DNA from 2 places in the Streptomyces sp. YGL11-2 genome. Region 2 is predicted to be linked to the other one. Evidence: riboswitches for the same ligand, from Rfam matches in the RefSeq annotation. Region 2 holds a riboswitch; the other holds the start of a gene.
What was found. Region 2 has a riboswitch for S-adenosylmethionine ahead of ACO1BR_RS01640 (aminotransferase class V-fold PLP-dependent enzyme). Riboswitches for the same ligand answer to the same signal wherever they lie in the genome.
Positions count from the first base shown of each region.

Region 1: linked by a shared signal. The riboswitch ahead of thrC (threonine synthase) and the one ahead of ACO1BR_RS01640 (aminotransferase class V-fold PLP-dependent enzyme) in region 2 are both predicted to bind S-adenosylmethionine.

Region 1 is NZ_JBNHIN010000019.1:87,292-97,033, reverse strand. It holds gene ACO1BR_RS22455 (DUF998 domain-containing protein) at 1-62, opposite strand, end outside; gene ACO1BR_RS22450 (PP2C family protein-serine/threonine phosphatase) at 896-2,011, shown strand; gene groL (chaperonin GroEL) at 2,570-4,192, opposite strand; gene ACO1BR_RS22440 (cold-shock protein) at 4,605-4,808, opposite strand; gene ACO1BR_RS22435 (MoaD/ThiS family protein) at 5,250-5,528, opposite strand; gene thrC (threonine synthase) at 5,601-6,878, opposite strand; SAM riboswitch class I at 6,896-7,048, opposite strand; gene ACO1BR_RS22425 (glucosyl-3-phosphoglycerate synthase) at 7,221-8,207, shown strand; gene ACO1BR_RS22420 (alpha,alpha-trehalose-phosphate synthase (UDP-forming)) at 8,257-9,742, shown strand, end outside.
Region 2 is NZ_JBNHIN010000001.1:361,210-370,951, reverse strand. It holds gene ACO1BR_RS01680 (cytochrome c oxidase subunit 4) at 1-276, shown strand, start outside; gene ACO1BR_RS01675 (Ig-like domain-containing protein) at 430-1,707, shown strand; gene ACO1BR_RS01670 (hypothetical protein) at 1,738-2,151, opposite strand; gene ACO1BR_RS01665 (aa3-type cytochrome oxidase subunit III) at 2,419-3,039, shown strand; gene ACO1BR_RS01660 (c-type cytochrome) at 3,126-3,935, shown strand; gene ACO1BR_RS01655 (Rieske 2Fe-2S domain-containing protein) at 3,932-4,975, shown strand; gene ACO1BR_RS01650 (cytochrome b) at 4,972-6,609, shown strand; gene trpD (anthranilate phosphoribosyltransferase) at 6,750-7,814, shown strand; SAM riboswitch class IV at 7,900-8,017, shown strand; gene ACO1BR_RS01640 (aminotransferase class V-fold PLP-dependent enzyme) at 8,230-9,663, shown strand.

The DNA of each region.
Region 1 (9,742 bases), on a different contig from region 2:
GCGAGCTGGTCCAGGTGCGGCTCGTACGGTGCGCGGGCACTGGTCCTCGTGGCGTTCGGCACGTGCGGGTCCTGTTCCAGTGGGGGCGGGCTGACAAGGCGAGGTTCCCTCCCGCAATGCCCGCTACGTTGGCGGGCCGGTCGTTGCGCGCCCTGCCATCACTCGACAGGCCGAACCCGTCCCCTGATCGCGCGATCCAGCCAATTCCGGCACCGCGTCGGTGTGTCCGTCAGCGAGGCCGGCGATCGTCCGCTGACCGCAATCAGCCCGATCCTGACCGCATGAACACCCATTCACGGGTGCAACCCTCCATCGCCGCTCTACCGGCGGTCCCGCTTCCGTGCAGCCGTGATCGTGACTGTCCACATCCAGCCCGGTGTGGACAGTGACCGTCGCGCTGTCATCGCCTCGCCGGAACGGAACCGCGCCGGCGGTGAACCCGCGGAGGCAACTGGCATGGCTCGGACACCCCACACGCTCGGCAGGTTTGTCCGCGCTGGGCGCGCTGGGCAGGGTGTGATCGGACGTGTTCGCGGGCGTTCGGATCCGACGGAAGCCGTGCCCAGAGGGGCGGGGTGAACGGCTCTGGACGGCCGCGTACGGCGATGAACGAAACGGGAACCGGAGACGGGAACCGGAGAGGCGGGCGGGACCTGCTCCAGAAAGCCGAGCGCGCCGTCCGGTCGGTCCGAGTGCTTCAGCTGGGCGGTCCGAGCGTTCTTGGCCGGCCGCGGGCCCCACGGCTCGGCATGCCTTGCCGAGCGCGCCGTACGGACTTCCTCAGCCCTTCCTGCCGGCCGCCCCATGCGACCTGCCCAGCTCCGCCGCAGGAGTCCTATCGTGGAGATACACCAGTGGCGACGTCGAGGCGGGAAAGGACGTGGCGGAAAAGGACGTGGCGGAACCGGAGATCGACTACGCGGCCGTGTTCCAGGCCCTTCCCGGCGCGGTGGCACTGCTGACCCCGCAGCTGATCTACGCGGACGCCAACGAGGGGTTCCTGCGCACCTTGGGCCGCACCCGCGAGCAGGTCATCGGCAGCTACCTGCCCGACGACTTCCGCGACAACCCGGACGCCCCTGCCGCGGCCGTCACGCCCAACGTTCAGGCGTCACTGCTCCGGGTGGCGGCAACCGGTGAGCGCGACATCATGGCGGTGCAGCGCGCCGACCTGGAGGACCCTGAACGGCCCGGGGTACGAAACGAGCGGTACTGGACCTGGATCAACACTCCCGTCTTCGGTCCGGACGGGCGGGTGGCGCTGCTGCTGCACCGGGTGGAGGAGGTCACCGAACTCATCCGCGCCCGCGAAGTCGCGCTGAGCCTGCAAGAGGCCATGCTGCCCGCTTCCCGCCCGGTCGGGCGCCACCAGGCGGCCGTACGCTACCGGCCCGCCGTCGACACGCTGCACGTGTGCGGCGACTGGTACGACCTGGTCGACCTGCCCGGCGACCGCATCGCGATCGCGGTCGGCGACGTCGTCGGCCACGGCCTGCCCGCGGCCAAAGTCATGGGACAACTGCGCAGCGCACTCAGCGCCGCCTGCCGCGCCGTCGACGGTCCCGACAGGGCCCTGGAAGTCCTCGGGCTGTACGCCCGTTCCCTCGCCGGCGCCGAGAACACCACAGTGGCCACGACGTTCATCGACTGGGACACCCACACCGTCACTTACAGCAGCGCCGGCCACCCGCCACCCGCCCTCCTGCAGCGGGACGGCACCGTGGAGTTCCTGGACCAGGCCACCGACCCCCCACTCGGCGCTCGCCCTGAACACGCCCCCCGGCCCCAGGCAACCGTGCCCTTCGCCGAGGGCGACGTCCTCGCGCTGTACACCGACGGCCTGGTCGAACGCCGCCGCGAAGACATCGACACCGGCCTCGCGCGGCTCGCCGATTCCCTGGCTCGCCACCAGGCAGCCGCCCCCGAAACCCTCGCCGACGCCCTGCTGACCGACCTGCTGCCGCCCGGCGGAGTCACCGACGACACCGCCCTGGTCATCGAGCGCCTATGACCCGGCCTGCCGCCTCCGCGGCAGCGCGCTCCGTTCGGACCACATCGGCGCCCGAGCACGGGATTGGCCAACGGGAGCGCTGATTGGCTTCCCAAGATGGGAGAAGTCACGCCTCGGGGGCCTGTGTTGGGCGTGCCCTGGACAGCGTGCGGTGGACAGCGTGCGGCTGAAATCAGCGTTGATCAGTCGGCCGGGTAGGAAGCCGGAGTGCGCGTCGGCGCGGCGGTCGTCCGCGCGGCCGTCACCGGATCGCCGGGTCGTCACCGGATCGCCGGCCGTCGCCGCCCCGGCCCCTGGCTCCTGGCTCCTGGCTCCTCGACCGCCTGCGGTAACCCGGCCGGGCTGCCGTGACCCCGACCCGCCGACCGCCATGTCGCCGTGCCCGCCCGGGAGTTCCGGGTAGCCACGGCGGACGGAACACACAGAGGCACGCCGACGGAACGCACGCGGGAACGGCAGGACGGGATGCGGGGAGGGGGAAACGCCGCCGGGGCGGTACCCCCTGGGAGAGGAGGTACCGCCCCGGCGAACGAGCGGACGGTGATCAACCGAAGTCGATCAGAAGTCCATGTCACCGCCCGGCATGCCGCCCGGAGCGGCCGCGGCGGCCTTCTCCGGCTTGTCGGCGATGACGGCCTCGGTGGTGAGGAACAGCGCGGCGATCGACGCGGCGTTCTGCAGCGCGGAGCGCGTCACCTTGGCCGGGTCGATGATGCCCTCGGCGATCATGTCGACGTAGTCGCCGGTCGCGGCGTTCAGGCCGTGACCCGGGGTCAGGTTGCGCACCTTCTCCACGATGACGCCACCCTCAAGGCCGGCGTTCACGGAGATCTGCTTGAGCGGGGCCTCCAGGGCCAGCTTCACGGCGGCGGCACCGGTGGCCTCGTCGCCGTCCAGCTCCAGCTTCTCGAAGACCGAGGAAGCCTGCAGCAGGGCCACGCCACCGCCGGCGACGATGCCCTCCTCGACGGCCGCCTTCGCGTTGCGAACGGCGTCCTCGATGCGGTGCTTGCGCTCCTTGAGCTCGACCTCGGTCGCGGCACCGGCCTTGATGACGGCCACGCCGCCGGCCAGCTTCGCGAGGCGCTCCTGGAGCTTCTCGCGGTCGTAGTCCGAGTCGCTGTTCTCGATCTCGGCGCGGATCTGGTTGACCCGGCCCTGGACCTGCTCGCTGTCGCCGGCACCGTCGACGATGGTGGTCTCGTCCTTGGTGATGACGACCTTGCGGGCGCGGCCGAGCAGGTCGAGACCGGCGTTCTCCAGCTTGAGGCCGACCTCCTCGGAGATGACGGTGCCACCGGTGAGGATGGCGATGTCGCCGAGCATGGCCTTGCGGCGGTCACCGAAGCCCGGGGCCTTGACGGCGACGGACTTGAAGGTGCCACGGATCTTGTTGACGACCAGGGTCGACAGGGCCTCGCCCTCGACGTCCTCGGCGATGATCAGCAGCGGCTTGCCGGACTGCATGACCTTCTCCAGGAGCGGCAGCAGGTCCTTCACGCTGCCGATCTTGGAGTTGACGATGAGGATGTAGGGGTCCTCAAGCGCCGCCTCCATGCGCTCCATGTCGGTCGCGAAGTACGCCGAGATGTAGCCCTTGTCGAAGCGCATACCCTCGGTGAGCTCCAGCTCCAGACCGAAGGTCTGGGACTCCTCGACGGTGATGACGCCTTCCTTGCCGACCTTGTCCATGGCCTCGGCGATCAGCTCGCCGATCTGCGGGTCGGCGGCGGAGATGGACGCGGTGGAGGCGATCTGCTCCTTGGTCTCGATCTCCTTGGCCTGGTCGAGCAGCGCACCGGAGACGGCCTCGACGGCCTTCTCGATGCCGCGCTTCAGGGCCATCGGGTTGGCGCCGGCGGCGACGTTGCGCAGGCCCTCGCGGACCAGCGCCTGGGCGAGGACGGTCGCGGTCGTCGTGCCGTCACCGGCGACGTCGTCCGTCTTCTTCGCGACCTCCTTGACCAGCTCGGCGCCGATCTTCTCGTACGGGTCCTCCAGCTCGATCTCCTTGGCGATGGAGACACCATCGTTGGTGATCGTGGGGGCGCCCCACTTCTTCTCAAGGACGACGTTGCGGCCCTTGGGGCCGAGGGTGACCTTGACGGCGTCGGCGAGCTGGTTCATACCGCGCTCAAGGCCGCGCCGCGCCTCCTCGTCGAACGCGATGATCTTGGCCATGTGAAGTGGTCCTCCCGGACTGGGGTGGAGAAAGCTCGGACCGCGCTGGCGCCCGCGACGGACGGCCTGCATGCCTTGTGGTTCCTTGCCCCACCCGGCCTGCGGGCCTCACCGACCCGGTCCATATTCAGCACTCTCACGGGGAGAGTGCTAACGCAATGATTAGCACTCGACCCTGTCGAGTGCAAGCGCCCACCGTCCCGTCCACACTCCCGAGCCCGCCCCGTGCGCCCGCCCCGCCCCGGCCGCGCGCCGTGCGCCGCCCCGGACCCGCGCGCCGGGGCCCGCCGCGCGCCGGTCGGTACATCCGCGCCCTGGCGGGCAGCGGCCGCGAGGCAGCAAAAGGGCAGCAGGAAGGCCCGCACCCCATGGGTAGGGTGCGGGCCTTCCCGACGCGCAGTCGGTCGCCGCCTCAGGCGCTGACCCGAACCATGTCCGCCTGCGGCCCCTTCTGGCCCTGCGAGATCTCGAATTCGACCCGCTGACCCTCCTCAAGGGTGCGGTAACCGTCCATCTGGATCGCGCTGTAGTGGACGAATACATCCGCACCACCGTCGACCGCGATGAAGCCGTACCCCTTCTCCGCGTTGAACCACTTGACGGTGCCCTGAGCCATGCCTAACTCCCCTATTACTGGCCCTTGCACAGGACCGCACTCCGCGGACCCGGGTCAGACCTCACCCCGCGAATGGGGGTGTGCGCCGGAACGCGTCGACCGCCGCTGAATGTATCTGGACCGATGCCCAGCGCAACAGGTCAATCGGACGAGAATTCCGGCGGCAGGGAATCGGCAATATGACCGGAAGTCACAATTTTCCGGTGCAATTCGGGCCGGGAATAAGCCACGTAAGCGACAAAGACCGCGCACAGTTTGGGCACAACTCACCGCGGTCTCATATGCGTTCGGCACGCGCGCGGAGATAGGCCGAGGGGGATCGCCCCAATGGTATCCCCTTTCACAACGCGGAATTGCCCCGTCCGTTTATGCCGGACGGGGCAATTTCGGTCAAGCAACGCAAGAGTTGGCGCAAATTAGGCGCCAAATGCGGCAGATCGCTCAGCAGCCTCCGGCGACCGCGGGAATGATCGAAACGCCCGCACCGTCCGGGGTGGGGGTCTGAAGGCCCTGCTCGAAGCGGACGTCGTCGTCATTGACGTAGACGTTCACGAACCGGCGGAGCTTGCCCGCGTCGTCCAGCACACGGGCCGCGATGCCCTGGTGGTTCTTCTCCAGGTCGGCGATCACCTCGGAGAGGGTCGCGCCCTTGGCGGCCACCTCGGCCGCGCCGCCGGTGTACGTACGGAGGATGGTGGGGATGCGGACCTTGACGCTCATGGTTCTGCCTTCCAGCGGGTGCGGGGTAGGACTGTGGAGGCTGCCCGGCGGCAGCGTAGGGGCGAAAGCGGCTCAGCCGGCCAGGCCGGCCGTGCGGAACGCGTCCAGGTCGGGGCGGATGGTGGCCGTGGGACCGGCGGCGACGGCGTCGAGGGTCTTCAGGCCGTCACCGGTGTTCAGCACGACCGTGGTCAGCGACGGGTCGAGCACACCGCTCTCGATCAGCTTCCTGGTCACGCCGACGGTCACCCCGCCCGCGGTCTCCGCGAAGATCCCCTCCGTACGGGCCAGCAGCCTGATCGCGTCCACGATCTGCTCGTCGTCGACGTCCTCGACCGCACCGCCCGTGCGGCGCGCGATGTCGAGCACGTACGGACCGTCGGCCGGGTTGCCGATCGCCAGCGACTTGGCGATGGTGTTCGGCTTCTGCGGCCGTACGACGTCGTGCCCGGCCTTGAAGGCGGCCGACACCGGCGAGCAGCCCTCGGCCTGCGCACCGAAGATCTTGTACGGCCGGTCCTCGACGAGGCCAAGGGCGATCAGCTCCTTGAGCCCCTTGTCGATCTTGGTGAGCTGGGAGCCGGAGGCGATCGGGATGACGATCTGGTCCGGCAGCCGCCAGCCCAGCTGCTCGCAGATCTCGTACGCCAGCGTCTTGGAGCCCTCGCCGTAGTAGGGGCGGAGGTTGACGTTGACGAAGCCCCAGCCCTCGCCCAGCGGGTCGCCGATGAGTTCCGAGCAGAAGCGGTTGACGTCGTCGTAGTTGCCCTCGATGCCGACCAGGTCGCCGCCGTAGACCGCGGCCATCACGACCTTGCCGGCCTCCAGGTCGTGCGGGATGAAGACGCAGGACTTGAAGCCCGCGCGGCGCGCGGCGGCGCCGACCGCACCGGCCAGGTTGCCGGTCGAGGAGCAGGACAGGGTGGTGAAGCCGAAGGCGCGGGCGGCCTCGACGGCGATCGCGACGACCCGGTCCTTGAAGGAGTGGGTCGGGTTGCCGGAGTCGTCCTTCACGTACAGGCCGCCGGTGACGCCCAGTTCGGCGGCGAGCCGGTCGGCCTTGACGAGCTTGGTGAAGCCGGGGTTGAGGTTCGGCTTGTCGGCCACGTCCGCGGGGACGGGGAGCAGCGGGGCGTAGCGCCAGATGTTGTCGGGGCCGGCCTCGATCCGCTTCTTCAGGCTCTCGGGGTCGCCGGTCGGCAGCTCGTAGGCGACTTCGAGCGGGCCGAAACATTCCTGGCACGCGAAGATCGGGCCGAGGTCGAAGCGCTGCCCGCACTCGCGGCAGGAGAGCGCGACGGCGGGGCCCAGAGCGACAGACGGAGTGGATTCGGTGACGTGCACAGCCATGGAGGCGAGGCCCTTTCTCCTCATCTTCCTCACGACGCATCTCGCCGTGAGACGGATTTGGCACCTTCCCTAGCCGGGAGCCTCGCGCGCAGTGCGTGCTGCGGCGGAGACCGACTGGAGGGTTGCCGGGGCTTCAACGGGCCGTATCCCTCTGCCCCTCTGGATGAGCGGTATGGCGCTGGGCGGACCCAGGCGTTTGTGGCGCGGCGACCCCGACATGCGAGGGCGATCCGCGTTGTTCAAGACTGTAACCGAAGGCGCTGACGGTTGAGATAGTCGTCCGAACCGCGAGATGGATCACAGCGGTCGCCCCCGGGGCGCCCATCGAGGAGTGTCGTAGACGTGCTGGAAGAGGTGGAGCGCTGGCTCGGCAGCCGCTCCTGGTCCGCCGCGGACCGGCCGCTGGAGCAGCTGTTGGAGGCGAAGCGCCAGACGGGCCGGACGGTGAGCGTGGTGCTGCCCGCGCTCGATGAGGAGGCCACGGTCGGCGCCATCGTCGCCACGATCCGGGCCGAGCTGATGACCGCCGACGTCCCGCTGGTCGACGAGCTGGTGGTGCTGGACTCGGGCTCCACCGACCGCACCGCCGAGGTCGCCGCCGAGGCCGGCGCCCGGGTCGTCCACCGGGACAGCGTGCTGCCCCGGATTCCGGCCGTGCCCGGCAAGGGCGAGGTCCTGTGGCGCTCCCTTCTGGTCACCACCGGCGACATCGTCTGCTTCGTGGACGCCGACCTGCGGGAGTTCTCCGCCGGCTTCGTGTCCGGGATCGTCGGCCCGCTGCTGACCGATCCGGAGATCCACTTCGTCAAGGCGATGTACGACCGGCCGCTGGAGACCGGGGCCGGGTCGGCGGCGGCCGGCCCGGGAGGGCGTCCCGGAGTCGAGCAGGGCGGGCGGGTGACCGAGCTGGTGGCCCGGCCGCTGCTGAATCTGCACTGGCCGCAGCTGGCCGGCTTCGTGCAGCCGCTGGGCGGCGAGTACGCGGCCCGCCGTTCGCTGCTGGAGCGGCTGCCCTTCCCCGTCGGGTACGGGGTCGAGCTGGGGCTGCTGGTGGACGCGCTGCACACCGTCGGGCTGGACGCGCTGGCGCAGGTGGACGTGGGGGTGCGCAAGCACCGCCACCAGGGCGGGCAGGCCCTCGGGCGGATGGCCGCGGCGATCTACCGGACCGCGCAACTCCGGCTGGCCCGGGGTCACTTGGTGCGCCCCCGGCTCACCCAGTTCGACCGCGGCGAGCACGGCTTCGTGCCGCGGACGACGGATGTGGACACCGAGGAGCGTCCGCCGATGGCCGAAATCCCCGAATACGCGGAACGGCGGGCGGCCTGAGGGGCGATCCGTACGTTTGCGCGGATCGGTCAGTGGTTAATGTCGCGACATGGTCTCCGAGCGCAGTGCGGTCCAGCCAGGTGCCGAGGTTCTCGTCGCGTCCAACCGTGGGCCGGTGTCGTACGCCCTGGGAGAGGACGGGGAGCTGACCGCGAGGCGGGGCAGCGGGGGGCTGGTGTCGGGGCTGTCGGCGATCGGCCCGGAGACGGACGCGGTGTGGGTGTGCTCGGCGCTGGGGGACGGTGACCGGGAGGCGGTGCGGCGGACCGGTGGGCTGCTGGATACCGCGGACACCGGTGGACAGCGCGTCCGGATGCTGGACATCGCGGCCGATGTGCACGCCGCCGCGTACAACGGCATCGCCAACTCCGTGCTGTGGTTCGTGCACCACATGCTGTACCAGACGCCCCTGGAGCCGGTGTTCGACGCGGACTTCCGCGGCCAGTGGGCGGCGTACGAGGCGTACAACGCGGCGTTCGCCACCGCGCTCGCGGACTGTGCGAGCCCGGGGGCGGCGGTGCTGGTGCAGGACTACCACCTGGCGCTGGTGCCGGGGATGCTGCGCGAGGTGCGGCCGGACGTCCGCATCGCGCACTTCTCGCACACGCCCTGGGCGCCGCCGGAGTACTTCGCGATGCTGCCCGACGACATCCAGCGGCAGCTGGTGCTGGGGATCCTCGGCGCGGACCGGGCGAACTTCCTGACCGGGCGGTGGGCCCGGGCGTTCACGGCCTGCTGCGAGCAGGCGCTGGGCGGGGACTGCACGGCGCACTGGCCGCGCCACGAGGCGCCCAGCGTCATCGCGATGCCGCCGGACCGCACGGCGCACCGGACCAGGATCGGGGTGCACGGCCTGGGCGCCGATGCGGAGTTCCTGCGGGAGCGGTCGCGGCAGGCCGATGTCGAGGAGCGGATGGCGGCGCTGCGGGAGCAGATCGGCGGGGCGGACCGGAAGACGATCGTCCGGGTCGACCGGACGGAGCTGTCCAAGAACATCGTGCGCGGACTGCTCGCGTACCGGCGGCTGCTGGCCGACCGCCCGGAGTGGCGGGAGCGGGTGGTGCACCTCGCGTTCGCCTACCCCTCGCGGCAGGACCTGCCCGTCTACCGCGACTACACCGCCCAGGTCGGCCGGCTCGCGGACGAGATCAACGCGGAGTTCGGGACGGCCGGCTGGCGGCCGGTCGTCCTGCATGTGAAGGACGACTTCGCGCGGTCGCTGGCGGCGTACCGGCTCGCGGACGTGGCGCTGGTCAATCCGATCCGGGACGGGATGAACCTCGTCGCGAAGGAGGTGCCGGTGGTGTCCGACGCGGGCTGTGCGCTGGTGCTGTCGCGGGAGGCGGGCGCCTGGGAGGAGCTGGGCGAGGACGCGCTGGGCGTCAATCCGTACGACGTCGGGGCGACCGCGGAGGCGCTGCACACGGCGCTGTCGATGCCCGCCCGGGAGCGGGCGGAGCGCAGTGCGCGGCTGGCCGCGGCGGCCACCGCGCTGCCGCCGGCGCGGTGGTTCCTGGAGCAGTTGCGGGCGCTGG
Region 2 (9,742 bases):
TGCATCATGGTCGGCTACTACCTGGCCTTCACGGCCCGGCGGGTCGACGCGGGCGCACAGGACAACGAGAACGCCGAGGTCGCGGACGACGCCGGTGAGCTGGGCTTCTTCAGCCCGCACAGCTGGCAGCCGCTCTTCCTGGGCATCGGCGGCGCGCTCGCCTTCATGGGAGTGGTCTTCGGCTTCTGGCTGCTGTACTTCTCCCTGCCGGTGATCCTCGTGGCCCTCTGGGGCTGGGTGTTCGAGTACTACCGCGGTGAGAACCGCACCCAGTAACGCACCCTCCGCGCTGCGCGCGGCAGACACGCTGTAAGGCCGGGCCCGGACACCCCATCAGGTGTCCGGGCCCACTCCGTTCGGCCCCACGGGACAGACCCGTTTGCAGTCCTCCAGCGCGCCGGTACGGGCGGTTCTTCGTACGTTTGGGGTATGAACCACAGACCTCGAACCCGGACGGTGCTGAGCTGCGGCCTTCTGCTCGTGCCCCTCGCGGTGAGCACTGCCGCGTGCGGGGGCTCGGCGTCGGAAACACTCTCGACCGATCCCTACGACGCGAGTGACCAGATATCGGCCAACACCCCGGCCGACGGACGGAAGAAGGCGGACCCCGACAAGCCCCTCGAACTCGCGGTCAAAGGGGACGAGGCGCGTATCACGGATGTGACCGCCACCGACGCCACCGGCCGCTACGTCCGGGGGGAGCTGAGCGCGGACGGCAAGCACTGGCGCACCACCGTGCCGCTGGCCGCCGGCACGCGCTATTCGGTGCAGGTCAGTACCGAGGAGGAGGACGGCACCCCGGGCCGCAAGACCCTGGTGGTCAACACCAAGGACGCGGACGACCGGCTGACCGTCAAGTTCGGCCCGCAGAGCGGCGAGTACGGCGTCGGCCAGCCGGTCACCGCCGAACTCAGCAAGCCGGTCACCGACCCCAAGGCCCGGGCCGTCGTCGAGAGCGCCCTGAAGGTCGACTCCACACCGCGTGTCGAGGGGGCCTGGCACTGGGTGGACGGCAAGAAGCTGCACTTCCGCCCCAAGGAGTACTGGCCCGCCCACGCCACCATCGCCGTCCACAGCAACCTCGACGGCCTGAAGATCTCCGGCGGGCTCTACGGCGGCCCCGCCAAGCCCGTACGGCTCACCACCGGCGACCGGGTCGAGGCCGTCACTGACGCCGCCGCGCACCAGATGACCGTGCTGCGCAACGGCAAGTCGATCAACACCATCCCGGTCACCACCGGCAAGCCCGGCTTCTCCACCCGCAACGGCGTCAAGGTCGTGCTCGGCAAGGAGAGCTTCGTGCGGATGCGCAGTGCCACCGTGGGCATCGCCGCCGGAAGTTCGGACTCCTACGACCTGCCGGTCTACTGGGCCACCCGGGTGACCTGGAGCGGGGAGTACGTGCACGCCGCCCCGTGGTCGGTCGGCTCCCAGGGCGCGGCCAACGTCAGCCACGGCTGCACCGGCATGTCCACCGGCAACGCCCAGTGGTTCTTCAACACCGTCCGGGTCGGCGACGTCGTCAAGGTCGTCAACAGCGGTGGCGCCACCATGTCGCCGTTCGACAACGGCTTCGGCGACTGGAACATGCCGTGGAAGGAATGGCGGGACGGCAGCGCCCTCAAGAACAGGGCCTCCACCACCACAGGCGCGGCCGAGCGGGAGCAGAACCCCGCCGCTGACGCCCGGCTGCGCCCGCAGTTCTGAAGGCCGCTCAGCGGCCGCTCAGCGCCCCGCTCAGACCGGCGCCACGGCCTGCGCCAGCTGACGGCGGCGTAGCAGCCCGGCCAGCGCCTCGGCGAACGCCACCGGGTCGACGGGATGGGTCACCGCGGCGTCCGCGCGGCTCCAGGTGGCCAGCCAGGCGTCCTGCGGGCGGCCGATGAGCAGCAGCACCGGAGGGCACTGGAAGATCTCGTCCTTGATCTGCCGGCACACGCCCATACCGCCCGCCGGCGCGGTCTCGCCGTCCAGCACGCAGACGTCGATGCCGCCCTGCTCCAGGGCCTCCAGGACGGCCGGTGCGGTGGCGCACTCCAGGATCTCGATCTCCGGGGCATCGGGGGCCGGCCGCCGCCCGGCCGCCAGCCGGACCTGCTCGCGGGTGTTGGCGTTGTCGCTGTAGACCAGCACCGTGGCAGTCGCCTGCATCGTTCCTCCACTTTCGTAGCGGTACGGCTTGGTCAAACCGTTGCGCGATGCTACTCCCGGACGGGGCCCCGGCAGGAGATGCCGGACGCATCCGGGATGCGCCCGACGGCCTGTCAGGACCGGGGTCTCCAGGGGCGGCGAGCGGTGCCGCGGGGCGCGCTTCCCCCCTTCGGGCGACCGCCGCGGAGGTCCGTACGAGCAGGGCATACGGCCTTGACACACCGAACGGCACCCCCCGGAGTGAGGGCGGGATAAGCGACCGACATAATGTCGGTCGTGGCGACAGCAACGACAGTAGAAACCGGGCACGCGCACCCGTCGGTCAATCGGCCGAACCTCACCAGCGTCGGAACCATCATCTGGCTGAGTTCCGAGCTGATGTTCTTCGCGGCCCTCTTCGCGATGTACTTCACCCTTCGATCGGTGACGGGCGAGGCGTACTGGAAGGAATCCGCCCATGCGCTGAATCTTCCGTTCTCCGCGACCAACACCACGATCCTGGTGCTCAGCTCGCTGACGTGTCAGCTCGGCGTTTTCGCCGCCGAGCGCGGCGACGTCAAGAAGCTGCGGACCTGGTTCGTGATCACCTTCATCATGGGTGCCATCTTCATCGGCGGTCAGGTCTTCGAGTACACCGAGCTGGTCAAGCACGAGGGCCTTTCGCTCTCGTCCGGCCCGTACGGCTCGGTCTTCTACCTGACCACCGGTTTCCACGGACTGCATGTGACGGGCGGTCTGATCGCCTTCCTGCTGGTCCTGGGCAGGACGTACGCGGCCAAGAGGTTCACCCACACGCAGGCCACCGCGGCCATCGTCGTGTCCTACTACTGGCACTTCGTCGATGTCGTCTGGATCGGCCTCTTCGCCACGATCTACCTGATCCGGTAACCGGTACCGGGCCTGTTGCCGGGCCCGCATTTCAGACAGACATAGCCAAAGCATCGACGCAGAAGATCCTGACACCGGGGTAATCCGTGAAAAAGCTCTCCGCACGACGGCGCCATCCGCTGGCGGCGCTCGTCGTCCTACTCTTCGCGCTGGCGGTCACTGGGGGGCTGTACGCCGCGTTCGCGCCGGCGGACAAGGCTCAGGCCGATGACACCGCCCAGTCTCTTGCCATCAAGGAGGGCAAGAAGCTCTTCGCCGTGGGCTGCGCAAGCTGCCACGGCACCGGCGGTCAGGGCAGCTCCGACGGCCCGAGCCTGGTCGGCGTGGGCGCCGCCGCCGTCGACTTCCAGGTGGGCACCGGCCGTATGCCCGCCCAGCAGCCCGGCGCCCAGGTGCCGCGGAAGCGGAACATCTACAACAACGCCCAGATCGACCAGCTCGCGGCCTACGTCGCGTCGCTCGGTCCCGGCCCGTCCGTCCCCGACAAGTCGCAGTACAGCGCCGACGGGGCCGACATCGGCAAGGGCGGCGAACTGTTCCGCACCAACTGTGCGCAGTGCCACAACTTCACCGGCAAGGGCGGCGCCCTCACCAACGGCAAGTACGCACCGACGCTTGAGGGCGTGGACCCGAAGCACATCTACGAGGCCATGGAGACCGGCCCGCAGAACATGCCCTCCTTCGGTGACGGCACGCTGAGCAAGCAGAACAAGAAGGACATTGTCGCGTACCTCGGCGCCGTCGACAGCGATAAGTCCGCGAGCCCGGGCGGCATGGAACTCGGTGGTCTGGGCCCGGTGACCGAAGGACTCTTCGGCTACATCTTCGGCCTGGGTGCGTGTGTCGCGGTCGCCATCTGGGTCGCAGCCCGGACTACGAAGGCCAAGAAGTCATGAGTGAGACAGAAGAAAACCTTCCCAGTGAGCGGGAGACGGCTCACGAAGGTGCGCTGGCGAAGGCGGACAACCCCTTCGCCGACCCGGGGCTGCCGCCCCACGAGCACCGCGTCCAGGACATCGACGAGCGGGCCGCCAAGCGCTCCGAGCGCACCGTGGCGTTCCTCTTCGTGGTGTCCATGCTGGCCACCGTCGCCTTCATCGCGTCGTACGTGGCGATCCCGATCGACAAGATCGTCTACATCTTCCCGATCGGCCACGTCAGTGGGCTGAACTTCGCGCTCGGTCTGACCCTGGGTGTGGCGCTCTTCTGCATCGGCGCCGGCGCGGTCCACTGGGCCCGCACGCTGATGTCCGACGAGGAGGTCGCCGACGAGCGGCACCCGATCGCGGCCGCGCCCGAGGTCAAGGCCAAGGTCCTGGCGGACTTCGCGGACGGTGCCCGGGAGTCGCAGTTCGGCCGTCGCAAGCTGATCCGCAACACGATGTTCGGCGCGCTGGCCCTGGTGCCGCTCTCCGGCGTCGTCCTGCTGCGCGACCTGGGCCCGCTGCCCGAGAAGAAGCTGCGCACCACGGGCTGGAAGAAGGGCATCCGCCTGGTCAACCAGTCCACCAACCTCCCGCTGCGTCCCGAGGACATCGCGGTGGGCTCCCTCACCTTCGCCAAGCCCGAGGGCCTGGAGGAGAGCGACGAGGAGTTCAACGAGAAGATCGCCAAGGACGCCCTGATGCTCGTGCGGATCCAGCCGCAGAACATCAAGGACAAGCACGAACTGGCCTGGTCGCACGAGGGCATCGTCGCGTACTCGAAGATCTGCACCCACGTCGGTTGCCCGATCAGCCTGTACGAGCAGCAGACGCACCACGTGCTCTGCCCCTGCCACCAGTCGACCTTCGACCTCTCCGACGGCGGTCGGGTGATCTTCGGTCCGGCCGGGCACGCCCTGCCGCAGCTGCACATCACGGTGAAGGACGGCTTCCTTGAGGCCGCGAGCGGCTTCGCGGAGCCCGTCGGCCCGAGCTTCTGGGAGCGCGGATGAGTAACGAGACAACCGCGACCACTGCGCGCCGTGGGCAGGCACCACGGGGCGAGCGGATCGCCGACTGGGCGGACGGCCGGCTGGGCATCTACAGCCTCGCCAAGGCCAACATGCGCAAGATCTTCCCGGACCACTGGTCCTTCATGCTGGGTGAGGTCGCGCTCTACAGCTTCGTCATCATCATCCTGACCGGTGTCTACCTGACGCTGTTCTTCCACCCGAGCATGGCCGAGGTCACCTACCACGGGTCCTACGTGCCGATGCACGGGATCAAGATGACCCAGGCGTTCGAGTCGACGCTGGACATCAGCTTCGACGTCCGCGGTGGTCTGCTCATCCGGCAGATCCACCACTGGGCCGCGCTGGTCTTCCTGGCCGCGATGATGGTCCACATGATGCGGGTGTTCTTCACCGGCGCGTTCCGCAAGCCGCGTGAGGTCAACTGGCTCTTCGGCTTCCTGCTGTTCGTGCTGGGCATGTTCACCGGCTTCACCGGTTACTCGCTCCCCGACGACCTGCTCTCCGGCACCGGTGTGCGGTTCATCGAGGGCGTCATCCTGGCGATGCCGCTGATCGGCTCGTACCTGCAGATGTTCATCTTCGGCGGCGAGTTCCCCGGGCACGACATCATCCCGAGGTTCTTCACGATCCACGTGCTGCTGCTGCCGGGCATCATGCTGGGCCTGCTGGTGGCCCACCTGATCCTCGTCATCTACCACAAGCACACGCAGTTCCCGGGCGCCGGCAAGACGAACAACAACGTCGTCGGCATGCCGCTGCTGCCGGTCTACATGGCCAAGGCCGGAGGCTTCTTCTTCCTGGTCTTCGGCGTCATCGCGGTGATCGCCGCGGTCGCCAGCATCAACCCCGTGTGGGCCATCGGGCCGTACCGGCCGGACCAGGTGTCCACCGGTGCGCAGCCGGACTGGTACATGGGCTTCGCCGAGGGCCTGGTGCGTGTCATGCCGGGCTGGGAGTGGAACTTCTGGGGCCACACCATCAACTTCGGTGTCCTCATCCCGATCCTGGTCTTCCCGCTGGTCCTGGTCGCCATCGCGGTCTACCCGTTCGTCGAGTCCTGGGTCCGCGGCGACAAGCGCGAGCACCACATCCTGGACCGTCCGCGCAACGTGCCCACCCGCACCGGGTTCGGTGTGGCCTGGCTGGTCGCGTACTTCGTGATGCTGATCGGTGGCGGCAACGACCTGTGGGCCACCCACTTCCACCTGTCGATCAACTCGATCACCTGGTTCGTCCGGATCGCGTTCTTCGTCGGGCCGGTGCTGGCCTTCATCGCCACCAAGCGGATCTGCCTGGGCCTCCAGCGCCGCGACAAGGACAAGGTGCTGCACGGACGCGAGTCCGGCATCATCAAGCGCCTGCCGCACGGTGAGTTCATCGAGGTGCACGAGCCGCTCGACCAGGAGCAGCTGCACCTTCTGACGCAGCACGAGCAGCCCGAGCCGGTCGCGCTCGGCCCCGAGGTCGACGAGAACGGTGTCCGGCGCAAGCTCAAGCGCACGGAGAAGCTGCGCGCCAAGCTCTCCAAGGGCTACTACGGCGAGGACAACGTCATCCCGAAGCCCACCGTCGAGGAGTACAAGGAGATCACCAGCGGCCACGGCCACCACTGATCCCTGCGGGCGCCACCGCGCGCACCGCCGGTAGTACGCCACCCAGAGGGCCCCGTCCACGAAGAGGACGGGGCCCTTCGGCATGCCCGGGGCTCGATAGGGTGACGGCATACGCAGCAGACGAACCAGGAGCGTGGACCATGAACGTTGTGACCCCGGCAGGCGGCGGCAGCGTGGCGGACCACTCCTGGCCGGCCGTGCTGAACGCCCTCCTGGAAGGCCGCGACCTCGGCGCCGACGACACCGCCTGGGTCATGGACAAGATCATGCGCGGCCAGGCCACCGACGCGCAGATCGCCGGCTTCGCGGTCGCGCTGCGCGCCAAGGGCGAGACCGTCGCGGAGATCACCGGGCTGGTGCGGGCGATGTACGCGCACGCCAGCCTGATCGAGGTGCCCGGTCCCAGCGTGGACATCGTCGGCACCGGCGGTGACGGCGCAAAGACGGTCAACATCTCCACCATGTCGTCGATCGTGGTCGCCGGCACCGGCGCCAAGGTCGTCAAGCACGGCAGCCGGGCCGCCTCGTCCGCCAGCGGCGCCTCCGACGTCCTGGAGAAGCTGGGCGTCAATCTGGACCTGAGCCCGCAACGGGTGGTGGAGGTCGCCGAGGAGGCCGGGATCACCTTCTGCTTCGCGGCCAAGTTCCACCCCGCGCTACGCCATGTGGCCGCCGCCCGCGGGCAGTTGGGGATCCGGACCACGTTCAACGTGCTGGGCCCGCTGACCAATCCCGCCGGGGTCCGCGCCCAGGCGACCGGCGTCGCGGACGCCCGGATGGCGCCGATCCTGGCCGGGGTGCTCGCCGAGCGCGGCTCCTCGGCGCTGGTCTTCCGCGGCGACGACGGGCTGGACGAGCTGACCACGACCGCCACCTCCCGGGTGTGGATCGTGCGCGACGGCACGGTCCGCGAGGAGCCCTTCGACCCGCGGGACGTCGGCATCGAGCTGGTGCCGGTGGAGGCGCTGCGCGGCGCCGACGCGTCGTACAACGCGGACGTGGCCCGCCGGCTGCTGGACGGGGAGACCGGGCCGGTCCGCGATGCCGTCCTGCTGAACGCCGCGGCGGCGCTGGCGGCGCTGGAGCCGTCGGACGCCCCGCTGACCGAGCAGATCCGGACCGGTCTCGCGAAGGCCGCCGAGGCGATCGACTCGGGCGCCGCCAAGCGGGTGCTGGAGCGCTGGGTGGCGGCCAGCAACGCCTGACGCGGACGGCCACGTGACGCAGGTCCCGGTCCGGGATACGGACCGGGACTTGCGCCGTGTTGATCGTGTGGCATGATTCAGCCCAGGTCACGAGTGACAGCGACACAGGCCCCGGCCCGCTGTCCGGCAACCCTCCTTCCGTGGCGGGGTGCCCCGGGTGATGACCAGGTCGCAGGCAGCGAGGTCTGCGGCAAGCGCGGATCCCTCGCCAGGGATCCTGGTCCCCGAGGGAGTCCTTTCCGTGATGCAGCGAATGCGATAGGGCCCGCCGGCCCCCCTTCCGCACCCCTTCCCTCCTCTTCTGCCGAGGGTTTTCCTTCACGTTGCGGCGCCGCCGTGCGCTCCGGCGTTCCTGCACACGCCTGCCGATGCGCCCGCCCGCAGCGAATTCGCCTGTCTCTCACGGGAGTTCGCCATGTCCGTTTCCGCCGTTGCCGCCGACCCCTCCGTCTGTGCCCCGCTGCCCGTGCTGGGGCGCGATGTCCTCGTCCCGCTGGTGACCGGCGGCGAGGTCGACTACGCCGCACTGGACTACGCCGCCAGCGCCCCGGCGCTCCAGCGGGTCTGGGACGACGTGGCCGCCTACGCCCCGTACTACGGCAGCGTCCACCGCGGTGCCGGCTACCTCTCCCAGCTCTCCACCGACCTCTTCGAGAACGCCCGGAAGACGGTCGCCGACTTCCTCGGCTGCCGCATCGAAGGGGACCTGGGCGAAGCCCAGTCCGGCAAGGGCGGTGGTGGGCGACGGGAGGGCGACCAGGTCGTCTTCACCCGCTCCACCACCGACTCGCTGAACCTGCTGGCCGCCGCGCTCCCGCAGGGCACCCGGGTGTTCGTCTTCGAGACCGAGCACCACGCCTCGCTGCTGCCCTGGGAGCACCGCGCGGACCTCGCGGTGACCTATCTGAACGCGCCGCGCACCCCGCGGCAGGCGGTGGACACCCTGGACAAGGCGCTGGCCGCCCGCGAGCCCTACGGCCCGGCACTGGTCTGCGTCACCGGCGCCTCGAACGTCACCGGTGAACTGTGGCCGGTCCGCGAACTGGCCGCCGCCGCGCACGCCCACGGCGCGCGGATCGTGCTGGACGCGGCCCAGCTCGCGCCGCACCACCCCGTGGACATCGCGGAACTCGACGTCGACTGGGTCGCGTTCTCCGGCCACAAGCTGTACGCACCGTTCGGCGCCGGCGTGCTGGCCGGCCGCGCCGACTGGCTCCAGCAGGCCGAGCCGTACCTGGCCGGCGGCGGTGCCAGTCGGAAGGTCGCGCGGCGCACCGACGGCGGGGTGGACGTCGAGTGGCACACCACCGCGGCCCGGCACGAGGCCGGCTCGCCGAACGTCATCGGCGCCTACGCCATCGCCTCCGCCTGCCAGGCACTGACCGAGGCCGGCTTCGCCGGGCTGGTCGCCCGCGAGCAGGAGCTCATCGCCCGTGTCCGGGCGGGCCTGACCGACGTTCCGGAGGTCCGGGTGCTCTCCCTCTTCGGCGATGACGCGCCGCGGGTGGGCGTCCTTTCGTTCGTGGTCGAGGGCTGGAACAGCTCGCACTTCGCGGCGGCGCTGTCCGCGGAGTACGGCATCGGCGTCCGCGACGGCCTCTTCTGCGCGCACCCGCTCGTCCGCACCCTGCTGGGCGGCGAGCCGCAGGAGCCGGGGGAGTGCGGCGCCCCGGAAGCGGCCCCGGGGGAGAAGTCGCTGAACGCGATCCGGGTCAGCTTCGGCGCCGGGACCCCCGACGAGCACGTCGAACGGTTCGTCCGCGCGGTCAGGGAACTGGTGACGAACGGCGCTCGCTGGAACTACCGCACGGAGGACGGCCGTTGCGTACCCGCGCGGAGCGCGGTCTAAATCCCACCCGTCCGCTGCGCTTGGCTTTGCTTCCCACGTTTTTGGCTTTCCCGCCGTTCCGCTGCGCTTTGCCTGCTTC